4 regions of the Bradyrhizobium sp. CCBAU 25360 genome follow, and region 1 is predicted to be linked to each of the others. Evidence: riboswitches for the same ligand, from Rfam matches in the RefSeq annotation. Region 1 holds a riboswitch; each other region holds the start of a gene.
The links. Region 1 has a riboswitch for cobalamin ahead of metE (5-methyltetrahydropteroyltriglutamate--homocysteine S-methyltransferase). Riboswitches for the same ligand answer to the same signal wherever they lie in the genome.
Positions count from the first base shown of each region.

Region 2: another riboswitch for cobalamin. It lies ahead of XH81_RS25835 (DUF1636 family protein); the one in region 1 lies ahead of metE (5-methyltetrahydropteroyltriglutamate--homocysteine S-methyltransferase).
Region 3: another riboswitch for cobalamin. It lies ahead of XH81_RS13460 (TonB-dependent receptor); the one in region 1 lies ahead of metE (5-methyltetrahydropteroyltriglutamate--homocysteine S-methyltransferase).
Region 4: another riboswitch for cobalamin. It lies ahead of XH81_RS25920 (TonB-dependent receptor); the one in region 1 lies ahead of metE (5-methyltetrahydropteroyltriglutamate--homocysteine S-methyltransferase).

Region 1 covers NZ_LBJA01000001.1:827,129-830,794, forward strand. Annotated here, with positions in the region: gene metE (5-methyltetrahydropteroyltriglutamate--homocysteine S-methyltransferase) at 1-2,275, opposite strand, end outside; cobalamin riboswitch at 2,377-2,579, opposite strand; gene XH81_RS03680 (nodulate formation efficiency C protein) at 3,263-3,666, shown strand, end outside.
Region 2 covers NZ_LBJA01000042.1:376,368-380,033, reverse strand. Annotated here, with positions in the region: gene cobN (cobaltochelatase subunit CobN) at 1-229, opposite strand, end outside; gene cobW (cobalamin biosynthesis protein CobW) at 229-1,263, opposite strand; gene XH81_RS25835 (DUF1636 family protein) at 1,260-1,634, opposite strand; cobalamin riboswitch at 1,729-1,948, opposite strand; gene cobO (cob(I)yrinic acid a,c-diamide adenosyltransferase) at 1,989-2,624, shown strand; gene XH81_RS25825 (cobyric acid synthase) at 2,630-3,666, shown strand, end outside.
Region 3 covers NZ_LBJA01000036.1:111,216-114,881, reverse strand. Annotated here, with positions in the region: gene XH81_RS13460 (TonB-dependent receptor) at 1-1,859, opposite strand, end outside; cobalamin riboswitch at 1,974-2,188, opposite strand; gene XH81_RS13455 (hypothetical protein) at 2,232-2,495, opposite strand; gene XH81_RS13450 (hypothetical protein) at 2,609-2,818, opposite strand; gene XH81_RS13445 (hypothetical protein) at 2,957-3,133, opposite strand; gene XH81_RS13440 (adenylate/guanylate cyclase domain-containing protein) at 3,258-3,666, opposite strand, start outside.
Region 4 covers NZ_LBJA01000042.1:393,160-396,825, reverse strand. Annotated here, with positions in the region: gene XH81_RS25920 (TonB-dependent receptor) at 1-1,628, opposite strand, end outside; cobalamin riboswitch at 1,745-1,946, opposite strand; gene XH81_RS25915 (histidine phosphatase family protein) at 2,019-2,591, shown strand; gene cobT (nicotinate-nucleotide--dimethylbenzimidazole phosphoribosyltransferase) at 2,584-3,636, opposite strand; gene cobF (precorrin-6A synthase (deacetylating)) at 3,647-3,666, opposite strand, start outside.

The sequences.
Region 1 (3,666 bases):
GCACCTCCTCCCATTTGCGCGTTTTTAAGCCGCAGTCCGGATTGACCCAGAGCTGTGATTCTTGCAAACGCGTCCGAGCCAGCACCATCAGCTCCTTCATTTCGCTCACCTCGGGAACGCGTGGAGAGTGGATGTCGTACACGCCAGGTCCGATTTGATTTGGGTATTCGTACTTCCTGAATGCGCCCAGTAGTTCCATTTTCGATCGCGACGTCTCGATCGAAATGACATCCGCATCCATTGCAGCGATCGCACCGATGATGTCGTTGAACTCGGAGTAGCACATATGTGTATGGATTTGCGTCTGATCGGTAACGCCTGATGAGCAGATGCGGAAGCACTCTCCGGCCCAATCGAGATAGGCCTTCCACTCCGATCGGCGCAAGGGCAATCCTTCGCGAAGTGCAGCTTCGTCGATCTGTATCATGCCCGCACCGGCATTCTCGAGGTCGCGCACTTCGTCGCGGATCGCAAGCGCAAGCTGACGGCAGACCTCGCTCCTAGGAATATCATCGCGAACAAACGACCAGTTCAGGATCGTCACCGGTCCGGTCAACATCGCCTTCATTGGCTTGCTAGTTAGTGATTGCGCGTAACGCCACCAGTCCACAGTGATCGGCTTCGACCGCACTACATCGCCAAACAGGATCGGGGGCCGGACGCAGCGCGAACCATAAGACTGTACCCATCCCTTCCTGGTAAATAGGAAGCCGGCGAGTTGCTCGCCAAAGTACTGCACCATGTCATTGCGCTCAAATTCGCCGTGCACGAGGACGTCAAGACCGATGTCCTCCTGCCAACGTACGGCGCGGGCTATCTCCTCCTTGATGAACCTATCGTATTGCTCGTCGCTCAGCGCGCCTCGCGCATGCGCCGCCCGAGCATTTCTGACTTCTGTGGTCTGAGGAAACGATCCGATCGTCGTGGTGGGAAAAGCTGGTAGTCCAAAGCGTGCCCTTTGGATCTCGGAACGACGTGCAAACGGACTTGCGCGCCGGCGCATCGTCTGGTCGATTGCGCTCATCCGGGCAGCGACATTGGCATCATGGATCTTCGGCGAAGTCCGCCGGGCAGTCGCAGCGCATTCCGAATCGGCAAGAGCGAGCCCGACATTTTGGTCGCCAGCGAGTGCTCGCGCCAGGATCGCAAGCTCACGCATCTTCTGAACAGAGAAAGCAAGCCAGCTCTTGACGTCGGACGTGAGCCCGGTCTCGAGTTCAACATCGACCGGCACATGAAGCAGCGAGCAGGATGGAGCGAGCTGTACACGGTGCTTGCCGAGCTTCGCAATCGCGGGCTCCAACCGCCGACGGAGCGACGACAGATTCGATCGCCACACATTCCGGCCGTCGATGACACCGAGCGACGTTACGAGATCTCTTCGACCGACAGCAATGATCTGATCCAACAACTCTGGCGCTCGAACCAGGTCAACGTGCAGACCCGAGACTGGGAGGCTCAAGGCGGTATCCAAATTGTCGCCTAGGTCGCCGAAATAGCTGGCAACCATGATCTTGATAGCCGGTCCCTCTTTTGCGAACCGCTTATAAGCATGTAGCAGTGATTTTCGTACCGCTTCGTCCAGATCAAGGACCAGGCAGGGCTCGTCAAACTGAACCCAACTTGCCCCTCGTTCGGCCAATTCATGCAGAACCTCAATATAGATCGGTATCAAATCATCTAGTAGGGATAGGGGCTGGAACGCGCCATCGGCACTCTTGCCGAGTTTTAGGAATGTGACGGGCCCGATCAGGACAGGGCGGGTCTGAAAGCCGAGAGCCTTTGCTTCCTCATACTCTTCGATGGGTTTGCGAGAGCAAAGTCTGAACGCCTGTCCCTTGTAAAACTCGGGAACCATGTAGTGGTAGTTGGTATCAAACCACTTAGTCATTTCCTGCGCGGGTGCGCCAGACCCCCGCTGGCGGAGACCGCAACTCGTATCCTGGTCGTCGCATTGTGATCCGCGAGCCATGGCGAAGTACGTCTTGAGGGAAACGTAGTCTCCTTTCGAGGCGTAGATCTCCGGGATAGCACCAACCATGACACTTGTATCGAGCACCTGATCATACAGCGAGAAGTCATTCGACGGAATGATCGTGACGCCGAGAGATTTCTGACGAGCCCAGTTAGCTGCGCGCAGCCCGGATGCGTCCTCGAGCAATTGCTGTTCGCTGATCTTTCCCGCCCAGTAGCTTTCGAGAGCGAGTTTGAGCTCACGCCTTGGACCGATGCGTGGCGTCCCGAGCGTAGCAACCGGAAGAGAGAGAAGAGACATAGTGTTAACCCCTGTTGGGGACAAAGGCCATGGCGGACGCAGGCAGAGGAAGTCGCGCATGCGACGGCTGCTTGGCGCACCACCGAGACACCCCGCCCGTGGACCAATACATCGTCGGGGCAGGTCTCCTGGCTTGCTGGTCATCGCTGCTGTCCGGCCTTCCCGAAGCCGTGCTGGCTTCAGTGACATCGTTGGACAGTAGCTCGCCGCTCACAGTTGCGGGGGCAGCGCCGGCATTTGCACCGGCTTCCCTCTTAGCTCCGGATCAAGTGGGATTCGGAGAACCTCGACGACTTGGATTATCGACAGGAGGACTCTTCCGTCAACCTCTCAGATCATGTGCCAAGCTAATCTGCGACATCTAGGCGAATAACCGTGCCTTTCTATGAGCAGCGCAATCTAGCAACATACGGGACGAGCAGGTTGACTTGCGTGCTAACCAGACTTCAAAGTTCATCGATTAAGTCGGCTTCGTGTCGCCAGCCATCATGTAGGCCGCACGCCGACGCCAACGATCGCGTACCAGACGGTTCAATGACGGCAAACGCACTTGAAAGGATCCACAAACTGCGGCCGATACACTGAATGGAAACATCGAAGCGTGCGCAGGTTGGAAAGTCGACAAGAGGGACATAAAACCCGTGCAACTCTCCGCCCTCTCCCTGGCACAAAGAATGCAAGCCGCTCGACATACCCAGTCTCTCTTGCTCGGTATGTCCAGCTCAGCCAATTGAAGCTGTCGCGGGCTAGGGAAGTTAGCGGCGCGTGACATAGAGGGGAGCGGCTGCCCGCGCGGGATAGCCACGGGTGCCCCGTCGCCTCTCCGTAAACTTCTTGCGCCCGCTCATAGCAGCTTCAAGGTTGCCAGCTTTGAAAGATGTACGGATGAAACGCGATAGGCCGAGGGTTATGAAGAGAATGTCGGGAAGACCCGCGCTATGGCTTGCCCTGGGCGGACTTCTAATGTGCCTAGCCTGGCCGGCTGCCATGAGCAACACCATTGGCGCCAGCGACAACCCACTTGTCGAAAGACTCAAGTCAACGTGGCGAGCGCAAGATGGTGAGACGATAGAACAAATCATCTCCAATGTCTCGAAGGTGGCACAGTTCGTCCCTCAGATGTGGGGGGTCGTTGAACTTGGCGAAAACGACTATGTTTTCGTTTCGTGGACCAGGCACCGAGACAACAAATCAGACGAACAGTACGCTATCACCTGGAAAGTCGCGCTCGACGGTACGATTGAGCTTGCGTCAACCTATGCGAAGCCGATGGAATTGGGCTGGCGTGCCCTAGCGCTCTCGTTGATCGCCAAAGAAGTCGCAGATGGTGAAAGGGACGCAAACTTTAGCTTTCTGCATGATCCAAGTAACTTCAACTTTGTGACTACGCC
Region 2 (3,666 bases), on a different contig from region 1:
ACAGCGTGCGCTCGATATAGGTGTCGACCGACAGCGGATGACGCAGCTCAGCAAGGTTCGCGAGCCGCAGCGTCGGCAGGTTCTCGCGACCACGCCGCCAGCCGGCTGCGAACGCCGCGAGATCCGAATCCGAATACGAGAGCACCACGAGATCGGCCGGGTCCTGGCCGATATCCCTTGGCATCGCGGTCTCCTCCAGACCGCGGCTCTCGCGGAAGACGACGTGCATCAGATACCTAGTCCTGCCTTGATGGCGGCCTCGTCGATATCGCCGTGCTCGCCGATCACGACGAGCTTCGACCGCCTGTGACCGGCGCCCCACGGCTTGTCGAACTGGTGGCGCACGCGCTCGCCGACGGCCTGCAGCAGCAGCCGCATCGGCTTGCCCGCGACCGCGATGTAACCCTTGGCCCGCAGCACGTTCTGCTCGCGTGCCAGCTTCTGGACGGATGCGACCAGCGCATCGACGTCGGCGACTTCAGGAAGGTCGACCACGACGGAGGCGAAGTCATCGTGCTCGTGCTCCTCCTCGCCGTCATGATGCGAGGGGCGCGCAGCGAGATCGTTCTCGGCGGCGGCGCCGAGACCGAGGATGACGCGCGCATCGATCGCGCCGTCGGTCACGGGGAGCATCGGCACGCGGCGCGGCATCTCGGCAATAATCGCCGCCTTGGCCGCTTCAAGCCCCGCCGCGCCCGCAAGATCGGCCTTGGTCAGCAGCACGATATCGGCGCAGGCGATCTGATCCTCGAACACCTCCGACAGCGGCGTCTCGTGATCGAGATTTTGGTCTGCCGCCCGCTGCGCTTCGACGGCATCAGGATCCGGTGCAAAGCGGCCGGCGGCGACAGCCTCGGCATCCGCGAGCGCGATCACGCCGTCGACGGTGATGCGCGAGCGGATCTCCGGCCAGTCGAATGCCTTCAGCAGCGGCTTCGGCAGCGCCAGGCCCGAGGTCTCGATCAGGATGTGATCGGGGCGCACGGGCCGCGCCAGCAGTTTCTCCATGGTCGGAATGAAATCGTCCGCGACCGTGCAGCAGATGCAGCCATTGGCGAGCTCGATGATGTTCTCCTCCGGGCAATTGGCATCGGCGCAGGATTTCAATATCTCGCCGTCGACGCCCTCACTGCCGAACTCGTTCACGAGCACCGCGAGCTTCTTGCCGCCGGCATTGCTGAGCAGATGCTGGATCAGCGTCGTCTTGCCGGAGCCGAGAAAACCGGTGACCACCGTCACAGGGACTTTTGCGAGCGAGTTCATTCGGCGGCCTCCGGCACGACGGCAATGGGGGGAATGCGGGCAAGCGATTGCTTGCGGAATATTTCCGGCCGGCTGCGCCAGGGCACGAGACCATCCGGCGCCGCCGCATAAGCCGCGGCGCCCGCGACCACATCCCGCGCATTCGCATCCGACAGGCGGCCATAGACATACGACCAGCGGCCGGGCGCGCTGAGCGCGACCGAGCAGCCCTGATTGCAGGCCGACAGGCATTCGACGGGAACCACATTGACGCCCTCGGGCACGCCGGCGTCGAGGATCGCCCCATGCAGGCGCTTGCCGGGCGTCGCCTCGCCCTCGCCAGGCGTCTCGCCGGCACGGCAGGTGATGCAGACGTGAAGTGTGACGGTCATCGCCTCTTCCAGATAACAGCGGGAGGCGATGAGGCACACGGACCATTCTTCAGAAGGCCCGTTTCCCCGTCGCGGAACACCCCGTCCGCCGGTCCAAAACTCGTCCGCGCTGGCAGGTCTCCCGGCTTGCGGAGCAGGGTTTTGCCCTTCGATCCCCGCCTTCCCGATTCCCGCGGGAATCAGTGGCTTCGGGCATCTCTCCGGTCACGGTCGCGGGGGCGGCTGCATTTTGGACCCAAATCTTGCCGATTCGGACCCTATCGCATTCCCTCTTCGCCTGTCATAGGACAGGAACCAACGCCGGGCCACCATTTGCCGGTGGCCGCCACTTGTCAAGCCGAAGGACCGGGACCGATGACGCCTGAACCGGATACAAAAACGGCCGAGGAAACCGACGCCCGCCACGCCACGAAAATGGCGAAGAAGAAGGCCGCCCGCGACAAGATCATGGCGACCAAGAGCGGCGAAAAGGGCCTCATCATCGTCCACACCGGCGCCGGCAAGGGCAAGTCCTCCTCGGCCTTCGGCATGATCGTCCGCTGCGTCGCCCATGGCTTCCCCTGTGCGGTCGTGCAGTTCATCAAGGGCGCCTGGGATACCGGCGAGCGACGCCTGCTCACCGGCCATTTCGGCGACCTCTGCCAGTTCCACGCCATGGGCGAAGGTTTTACCTGGGAGACGCAGGACCGCGCCCGCGACATCGCCGCCGCGCGCGCCGGCTGGGAGAAGGCCAAGGAGCTGATCCTCGATGAGAGCTTGCGCATGGTCGTGCTCGACGAGATCAACATCGCGCTGCGCTACGACTATCTCGACATCGCCGAGGTCGTCGAGTTTCTGACCACCTCGAAGCCGCCGATGACGCATGTCGTCCTCACCGGGCGCAACGCCAAGGACGAGCTGATCGAGATCGCCGATCTCGTCACCGAGATGACGCTGGTCAAGCATCCCTTCCGCTCCGGCATCAAGGCGCAGGCCGGCGTCGAGTTCTGAGTTCGATGGCGCGCGCATTGATGATCCAGGGGGCCGGCTCGGACGTGGGCAAGTCGCTCATCGTCGCAGGCCTTGCGCGTGCCTTCACGCGGCGCGGCCTGCGCGTGCTGCCGTTCAAGCCGCAGAACATGTCGAACAACGCCGCCGTCACCATCGATGGCGGCGAGATCGGCCGCGCCCAGGCGCTGCAGGCGCTGGCAGCAGGCGTCGAACCGCACACCGACATGAACCCCGTGCTGCTCAAGCCCGAGACCGATGTCGGCGCGCAGGTGATCGTCCACGGAAAGCGCATCGCGACTGCGCGCGCGCGTGACTACGCCGCGATGAAGCCCTCGCTGATGGGCGCGGTGCTGGAGAGCTTTGAGCGGCTGAAGGCACGCGCCGATCTAGTGCTGGTGGAAGGCGCCGGCAGTCCGGCCGAGGTGAATTTGCGTAAGGCCGACATCGCCAATATGGGTTTTGCGCGCAAGGCCGACGTGCCGGTCGTGCTGATCGGCGACATCGACCGCGGCGGCGTCATCGCCCAGCTCGTCGGCATCAAGACGGTGATCGACCCCGACGATGCCGCGATAATCCGGGGTTTTGTCATCAACAAGTTCCGCGGCGATCCCACCCTGTTCGACGACGGCTACAGGCTGATCGAGCAAAAGACCGCGTGGCGCGGCCTTGGCGTGCTGCCCTGGTTCGCCCGCGCCGGCGAGCTGCCGGCCGAGGATGCGCTGGGCCTCAGCGATGCGCGCAAGCCGGGCCAATGCAAGATCGCCTGCCTCGCGCTGTCGCGGATCGCCAATTTCGACGATCTCGATCCACTCAAGCTCGAGCCGGGCGTCGATCTCGTGATGGTACGCCCCGGCGAAGCCATCCCCGGCGATGTCCGCCTCGTCATCATCCCCGGCTCAAAGTCCACCCGCGGCGATCTCGCCTTCCTGCGCGCGCAAGGCTGGGACATCGATCTGCTCGCGCATCACCGCAGGGGTGGCTATGTGCTCGGCCTCTGCGGCGGCTATCAGATGCTGGGACGCAGCGTCGCGGACCCACAGGG
Region 3 (3,666 bases), on a different contig from region 1:
CTTGTATAGGCCACGCCGGAGCGCAGCAGCAGGGCGTCGTTGACGCGATAGGACAGACTGGTCTCAGAGCCGTAGCGGCGGGTCGGATCAAGATTTGTGTTGTAGAACAGGACCGGATTGAAATGGACCTCGTTGGTGAGATCCATCAGATAGAGACTGCTCTGCAGCTGCAACCCGCCGCCCTTGATGCGAACACCGCCCTCGATGTCCTGCGAGGTCTGGGTCTTGAGCTGGAACGTTTGCGGGATCGCAGCGAAGGTCAAGGGATCGAACGAAGGCCCTGAGGACAGGCGCTCGTCGACATCAGGCGTGCGGAACGCGCGCGCTACGCGGCCGAACAGCGAGACCTGGTCGTTCAGGCGATGCTCGGCGCCGAGATGCAGCGCATATTGGGTCTCGTTGCTCGTCAGCGGCAACGCGCCGATGTCGGCGTTGAACGGAGCTGCCGGGTCGAAATTGTCGCGTGCCGCAAGACTGACGTTCTGCAACCGCGCGCCGTAGGAGATGTCTGTCGTGGGGGCGATTCCCAATGTGTGCTGGAAATAACCCGCAACCGTCTGCTGCCTGAGGTCGTAATTGTGCCAGGGGGCGAGCCCCTGCCCGGCGCCGCGGTTCTGCTCAAAGCTCGCATCGTAATAGTCGATGCCGGTCAGAAGCTGCGACGGCATGCCGAGCAGCAGGCTCTTCACGCTGAGCCGCGGCGTGATCGACCATGTCGTCAGATGGGAACCGACATAGGTCGACGAGAAGAAAGCCGGAACCGGCGTCGGGCTGGAAAAGAACGCACTCTGCTGCTTCTTGTCGCGCACGCCGCCGTCGACGATGAGATCGACGCCGTTGACCAGGGTCTTGGTGAACCCGGCGGTCGCGCCAATACCCTGCTGGTTGGCATAGTTGAACGGCGTGCTGGTCCCCCTTCGGTTGGTCGCGACCTCATTGAGGCCGATCGAGGGATCGACGGTGCGGCCGCCCGGCAGTCGCAACTCCTGATTGTCGCCGGTGACGGTGAGAAAGGCCGTCAGGCCTGGCGTGGTGTAGTTGAGATTGCCGACGCCGTTCTGCTGCGAATAACGATTGTTGTCGCGATAGCCATCGGTCCTGACCGTGTTGCCATAGAACGAGGTCGACCACGGACCGGAATTGAGCGAGGTCGAAACGTTGCCGAGTCTGGTGTTGAACGAGCCGAAGCCGGCCTCGATGCGCGCGGTCACGGGCGGTCCGCCGACGCCGTTCCTGGTGACGATGTTGATCACACCGCCGACCGCGTTGTCGCCGTAGAGCACCGCGCCGGAATTGCCGCGCGTCACCTCGATGCGCTCGATGGAATTGAGCGGGATGGTGGAGAGGTCCACCTGCGCCATGTCGACGTCGTTCAGCCGCCGGCCGTTGACCAGCACCAGCGTGTTGGCAGTGGCAAAGGCGCCGAAGCCACGCAGGTCCACGCTGGTCTTGGCGCCGATCTGGCCGCCATAGAACGTCGTGATCTGGGCCCCCGGCGTTTGCGTCGCAATGATCTCGGCGAGCGTCTGCGATGGCGAATGCGCGATATCGGCTGCCGTGATGACGGTCGTCGCGGCCCCGACGATGCCGCCGCTGCCGGCGGCAGCCTCACCGCCGGAGCCGGATGAGCCGGCGCCATTGCCTGCCGGCGCGACATTCGTCCTCACCCCCGCCTCGCCATCGCCGATCGCCCTGGCGCGCGTTCGGTTCTGATCGTCGGACCTGGTCACCTCGATCGGCGGCAATTGCTCGGCAAGCGCCTGCTGGGCGAAGGCGGAGGACAGATCGAGCGAAGGGAAGGAAACGGATGCGAGCAGGCCGACGCTGAGGCGCCTGGCAGCAGGGACAAGACGGGACACAATGGTAACCTCGGTATGACGTCAGTGGCACGTCACAGCGAACGAGGTTTCACGGCAGAGCGATGGATTGCTCCGGTGAAGCCAATGTCTGTACTCCCCGACCGACATCTTCGCGTGTGACCACGGCTGACGGCAGGTCTCCTGGCTCGCGGGTCGTGACCTTGCGTCGCCTTCCCAGGACCGAGATTCCCAGTGGCATGAGACGAAAGATTCACCGCTTACAGTTGCGGGGGCAGCCGTGGCGTTGAGACAAATCCCTGCGTTGGGACAATCCCGCACCACATTCCCTTTTGATCTCCATGAGGAGAACCGTCGCCGATCATTTACGAGCCGTTCGCCCCGGGAGTCAATCGACCGTTGGGTGCCGGCCGCTCAGGTCCGCCCTCGCACCCGTTGCGCCTGGGCCCAGGCGGCAGCGACGTCGCGCGGCGGAACATCGACGCGCTTGATCGGGGTCAATTCGCCGGAGGCCGAGACGATCGCGGTCTCCTCGCGCCGGCAGCGCGTGCAGACAAAGCGCACCTCGTGTGGAGACGCCGTCCAACTCGACCGCTTCACGTTGGCTGCCATCGGCCAGGCATCGCAATGCGAGCACGACACCAGAAACCGGCCGGGATCGAGCATACCCATTTCCATCGGACTCCGCGTCCTGCCCACTTGCTTCAATGATTGACCCATGTGGATCGTTCCGGTGCCCAGGCACCGCCCATTCCACGGGTTGCATCCCTACAAGGCAGAAGGCGGTGCGCTCAGCGCGCGCCCTTGAGGGTGCAGGAGGTCGTGCAGGTGACCGTGGTGCCGCGATCGCACGATTTGCAGGCATTGACGCACTGGTTCATGTCGCGGGGATTGTAGCTGTAGTTCCGCATCGGGCAGGTCGGCGTCGAGCCGGTGATGTCCTGCTCCTGGTCGCAGGCCGCCGTCATGAGCGCGAATATGATCACGGCAACGAGGCGCATGTGATTGCCCTGTCAAGCATGGCAAATGACACTCGCGAGGTGCGCTGCATTGCAGCGAACCCCGGCCTTTCCACCACGAGCGATCGCTCGCGAGGTCAAGGATGCGCGCCAAACCTTAAGAACGGATTGCAGCCGGCGTCAGGCAGCAGCCTTGGTCGCGATCGCCTGCCGCATGTCCACCGCCAGCTGACGGTATTGCTCCGAGAGTTTCAGATAGAACTCGCGCTTGGTGCTGTCGGTGGCGAGCTTGGCGATCAGCTCGCATTCGGCGGTGAGCGTCTCGAACCGTTCCAGCCTGTCCTGAAGTTCCGTCATCGGCGTGTCCCCGTCAAACGCCTCAAGGACATCCAACCTAAGCCCGGGAAATAGGTCACGGCGAACATCGTTATCGAGTAGAAACGTTTTTTCCGGACAGGGCGAGCTGGCGCAACAAAAACGGCTATTTCTGCTCCAGCCGCCAGGCGCCGTCCCACCCCTCTTCCGGCGGCTTGGCCTCGAACTGCGCGATGCGGCCGAGCATCGTGCGCGAGGGGCCGTCGCCGGGGACGGCTTCGAGCGCGGCGTTGAAGGCGGCGCGGGCCTCGTCGAAGCGGCGGGCCCGATAGGCGGCGAGCGCTTCGGCATAATGCGTGCGCAGGCTGTCCTGCGCGCCGGTGAGTGCGCCCGCCCGCGCCATCACCTCGAAGATCGGCTGCGGCGCGCTCTGGCCCGCGACCGCCAGACGATCGATCTCGCGCAATTCGAGCCGCGCTCCGATCGCGTCGGCAGTTGCCTGCGAGATCAGGATGCGGGTTCCGTAGACCTTGTTGACGGCCTCCAGCCGCGAGGCCAGGTTCACGGCGTCGCCC
Region 4 (3,666 bases), on a different contig from region 1:
GTATAGCCGATGCGGCCCGTCACCGGCGCCCAGTCTTTCGTGAACGGGAAGCCGGCGTTCACCAGGCCGGCGGCATCCGTCGAGTTGCGATCGAGCCCGATGTGCTCGACGCGCAGGCCGCCGATCAGCGCGAAGGTCCGCGTCAGCTTCAGCCGGTCCTCGAACGACAGCGCCTCGTTGTCGATACGCGCGGTCTGCTGCTTGGTCGTGAGCAAACCGTAGAAGCCGCGGTTGGGATCGACCAGCGAAACATAATCGTTCGGGAAGTTTGCCGCGCCCGGCCTGACGAAATCGAGATAGCTCGACGACAGCGTCGTGACCAGCCGGTTGTCGAAGCCTGCGATATTCGTGTCCCAGATCAAATCGGTGATGTTGCCGACGAGGCGCTGGCTGTGCGCGACATAGAAGCGCTCGCGATACACCTGGTTGTTGGTGGAATCGAACGCTTCGACCTCGTTGTTGAACCAGGTGCGCTCGGCGCCGTAACCATAGGCCTGGCTCTTCAGCGTCAGGTCCGGCGCCAGCTTCAGCTCGAAACCGCCGCGCAGCCACACCTCCTGCGCGACATTGCGGTTGTCGAGGACATTGTAGTTGGTATTGAAGGTGCGGTCGTCGATCGTGACAGCCCCAAGATCAGTCCTGTTGAAGTAGTTGCCGGAGACGATCCCCGTCGTCGCGTGCGATCCACTGAAAGCGATCGGCACCAGCGGCGCGCCCCAATAGGCTTTCGAGCGATCCTCGCGATACTCGATCGCGCCCCAGATCTTGAGACTGTCCGAGATGCGATAGTTGAGCTGGCCCGACACATCGAGCATCTTGGTATTGGTGTCGTCGGCAAAGCCGTTGAGCGCCGAACGGCTGATGTCGAAGCGGTAGTCGAGGCCCTGCACATTGGTGCTGCCGCCCGAGCCGTAATGCGCGCGGAACGAGCTGAGCGAATCCCAGGAGAAATCAGCTTCGTTCCGGATCGCTCCCGTGTGCGGCTGCTTGGTCACAAAATTGATCGCCCCGCCGGCGGCGCCCTCGCCCGAGATCAGCGATGCCGGGCCCTTCAGGAATTCCACGGCTTCCAGATTGGCGGTGTCCATGATCCGCGAGGTCATGTTCTGCGGACCGATCTTGATGCCGTTGTAGAGCGTGTTGATCTGGCTGTTGGTGAAACCGCGCATCGAGAAGGCGGAAGGCTCGGCCGGATTATCGCCGGAGGTGACGCCGACCGCCCCCTGCGCCACGTCGGACACGGTGCGATAACCCTGCTCGCGCATGGTCTCCGCGGAGATCACCTCGACGGTCGCGGGCGTCTCGCGCACCGTCAGGCCGAGCCGCGAGGCGCTTTCGGCCACGGCATTGCTGTTGAGCGGCGTCGGGGGTGCCGCAGTCGGCACGGCAGGCTTCGGCATCGCTGCTGCGGTCGCCGGCCTGCGCGCTGCTGCGCGGCGCGTGCTCTGCGCCTCCCGGCCGGCAGGCTTGGCCTGCTTGCGGGATTGGGCCGGCGACACTTCGACCGGCGGCAGGGGCTCTCGGGCCTGCTGCGCCAGCGCAGCGGGCGGATCGAGAGCGGCAAAGGATGTGAGTGCCGCGGAGGCGAGCAGGAATTTTCGCGGTCGTACGATACGGATGGAAGACACGGTTTCGGGCCTCGGTATGACGTCAGTGGCACGTCACAGCGAACGAGGTCTCACCTTTTGGCCCTTCAGCCGTCCGATGAAGCCGAATGTCTGTACTCCCCGACCGACATCTTCGCGTGTGACCACGGCTGACGGCAGGTCTCCTGGCTCGCGGGTCATCACCACTTCGTCGCCTTCCCGGGACCGAGGACCCAGTGGCTTCTGACGAAGGATTATCCGCTCACAGTTGCGGGGGCAGCCACGGCGTTGGGGACAATGTCCCCGCACCGTATTCCCTTTTCATCCCCTCTCGGGGAAACCGTCGCGAGCATCTAGGATTACCATCACAACAGAGTCAATGTGCCAGTTGCGGCGTTATGGCCACAACGACCAACTTCCTTGGAGATGAGCATGGAAGGCGAGACCTTCCTCTGGTTGATACGGCACGCGCCCGTCGCGGGCGTCACAGGCACGATCCACGCGTCCGACGCGCCGGCCGATCTCAGCGATCGCGCGCAACTGGACGCTGTGCGACGGCACCTGCCACCGGATGCCGCCGGCTATGCCAGCCCGTCGCGGCGTACGGTCGAGACGGCGCGCGCGCTGGGCCTCGAGCCGGAGCCCGTCAGTGAATTCCGCGAGCAGGATTTTGGTGACTGGACCGGCCATCGCCATGACGAACTCGAGGCGACCCGCGGTGAGGCCTATGCGCAGTTCTGGAACGATCCAGCTGGCGGACGACCGCCGGGCGGCGAGAGCTTTGCGGATCAGGTCGCGCGTGTCCGGCTGGGCCTGTCGCGGATCGCAGCCGGATCGGCCACGCTCGTCGTGCATTCCGGCACCATCCGCGCCGCACTCTGCATCGCGCTGGACCTGACGCCGCAGGCGGCCTTGCGCTTCGTGGTCGATCCGCTGTCGCTGACCCGGATCGATCGCCTCCTGAGCGGCTGGCGCGTCGTCTCCGTCAATCACCGGATCAGCTAGGACGATCCGGCACATTGGCCTGCGCAAACGTCGCCATGCCATTGTGGAGGCTGCAGGCGAGGCGCACCAGCGGCAGCGCGATGGCGGCGCCCGATCCCTCGCCGAGCCGGAGATCGAGGCTGATCAACGGCTGCACGTTCAGCGCGCGCAGCACCAGCCGATGCCCTTGCTCCGCCGATTGATGCGACGGCAGCAGGAACGGCTGGCACGACGGATTGAGACGTGCCGCCGCCAGCGCCGCCACCGATACGATGAAGCCATCGATCAATACAGGGATGCGGCGCTGCGCGGCCGCGATGATCGCACCTGAGATCGCCGCGATCTCCAGGCCGCCAACGGCGCATAGGATTTTTTCCGGCGAAGCGCCGCCAACGCCGTGACGCGCGATCGCAGCATCGATGACACGGGCCTTATGTGCGCGGCCGGCCGCATCGACGCCGGTGCCGCTCCCCGCGATCTCCTCGGCGCTGATGCCGAGCAGGCTCGCCGCGATCGCCGCTGACGTCGTGGTGTTGCCGATCCCCATCTCGCCGAAGATCAGGAGATCAGGCTGATGGGCAGCCGCACGTGCGACGGCGCGCTGGCCGGCCTCGAAGGCAAACGCCAGCTCGGCGGGTGCGAGAGCGGCTTCGACGCTGAAATCGCGTGTGCCGTGGCGCGGCTTGTCGGTGACAATTCCTGCCATCTCGTCCTGTGCCAGCGTGCCGGCGTCGACCACCTCCAGGCTCGAGCCAAGCTCACGCGCCAGCACCGAGATCGCGGCACCGCCGGAGGCAAAATTCGCCATCATCGCGATGGTCACGGCTTGCGGATAGGCCGAGACGCCCTGCGCGACGATGCCGTGGTCGCCGGCGAAGATGATGATCGGCACCCGCGCGGCACGCGGCTGCTCGGTCGCCTGCAGGCCCGCAAGCTCGATTGCGAGCTGCTCCAGCCGGCCGAGTGCACCGGTCGGCTTTGTCAGTTGCGCCTGCCGCGCGATGGCCGCCTCGCGATGGACGGCGGAGACGTCGGGGCAGTTTCGGGTGACCCATTCGGGGAGCATGCTGCCTCGCTTACGGCCTGCGCTTGAGAA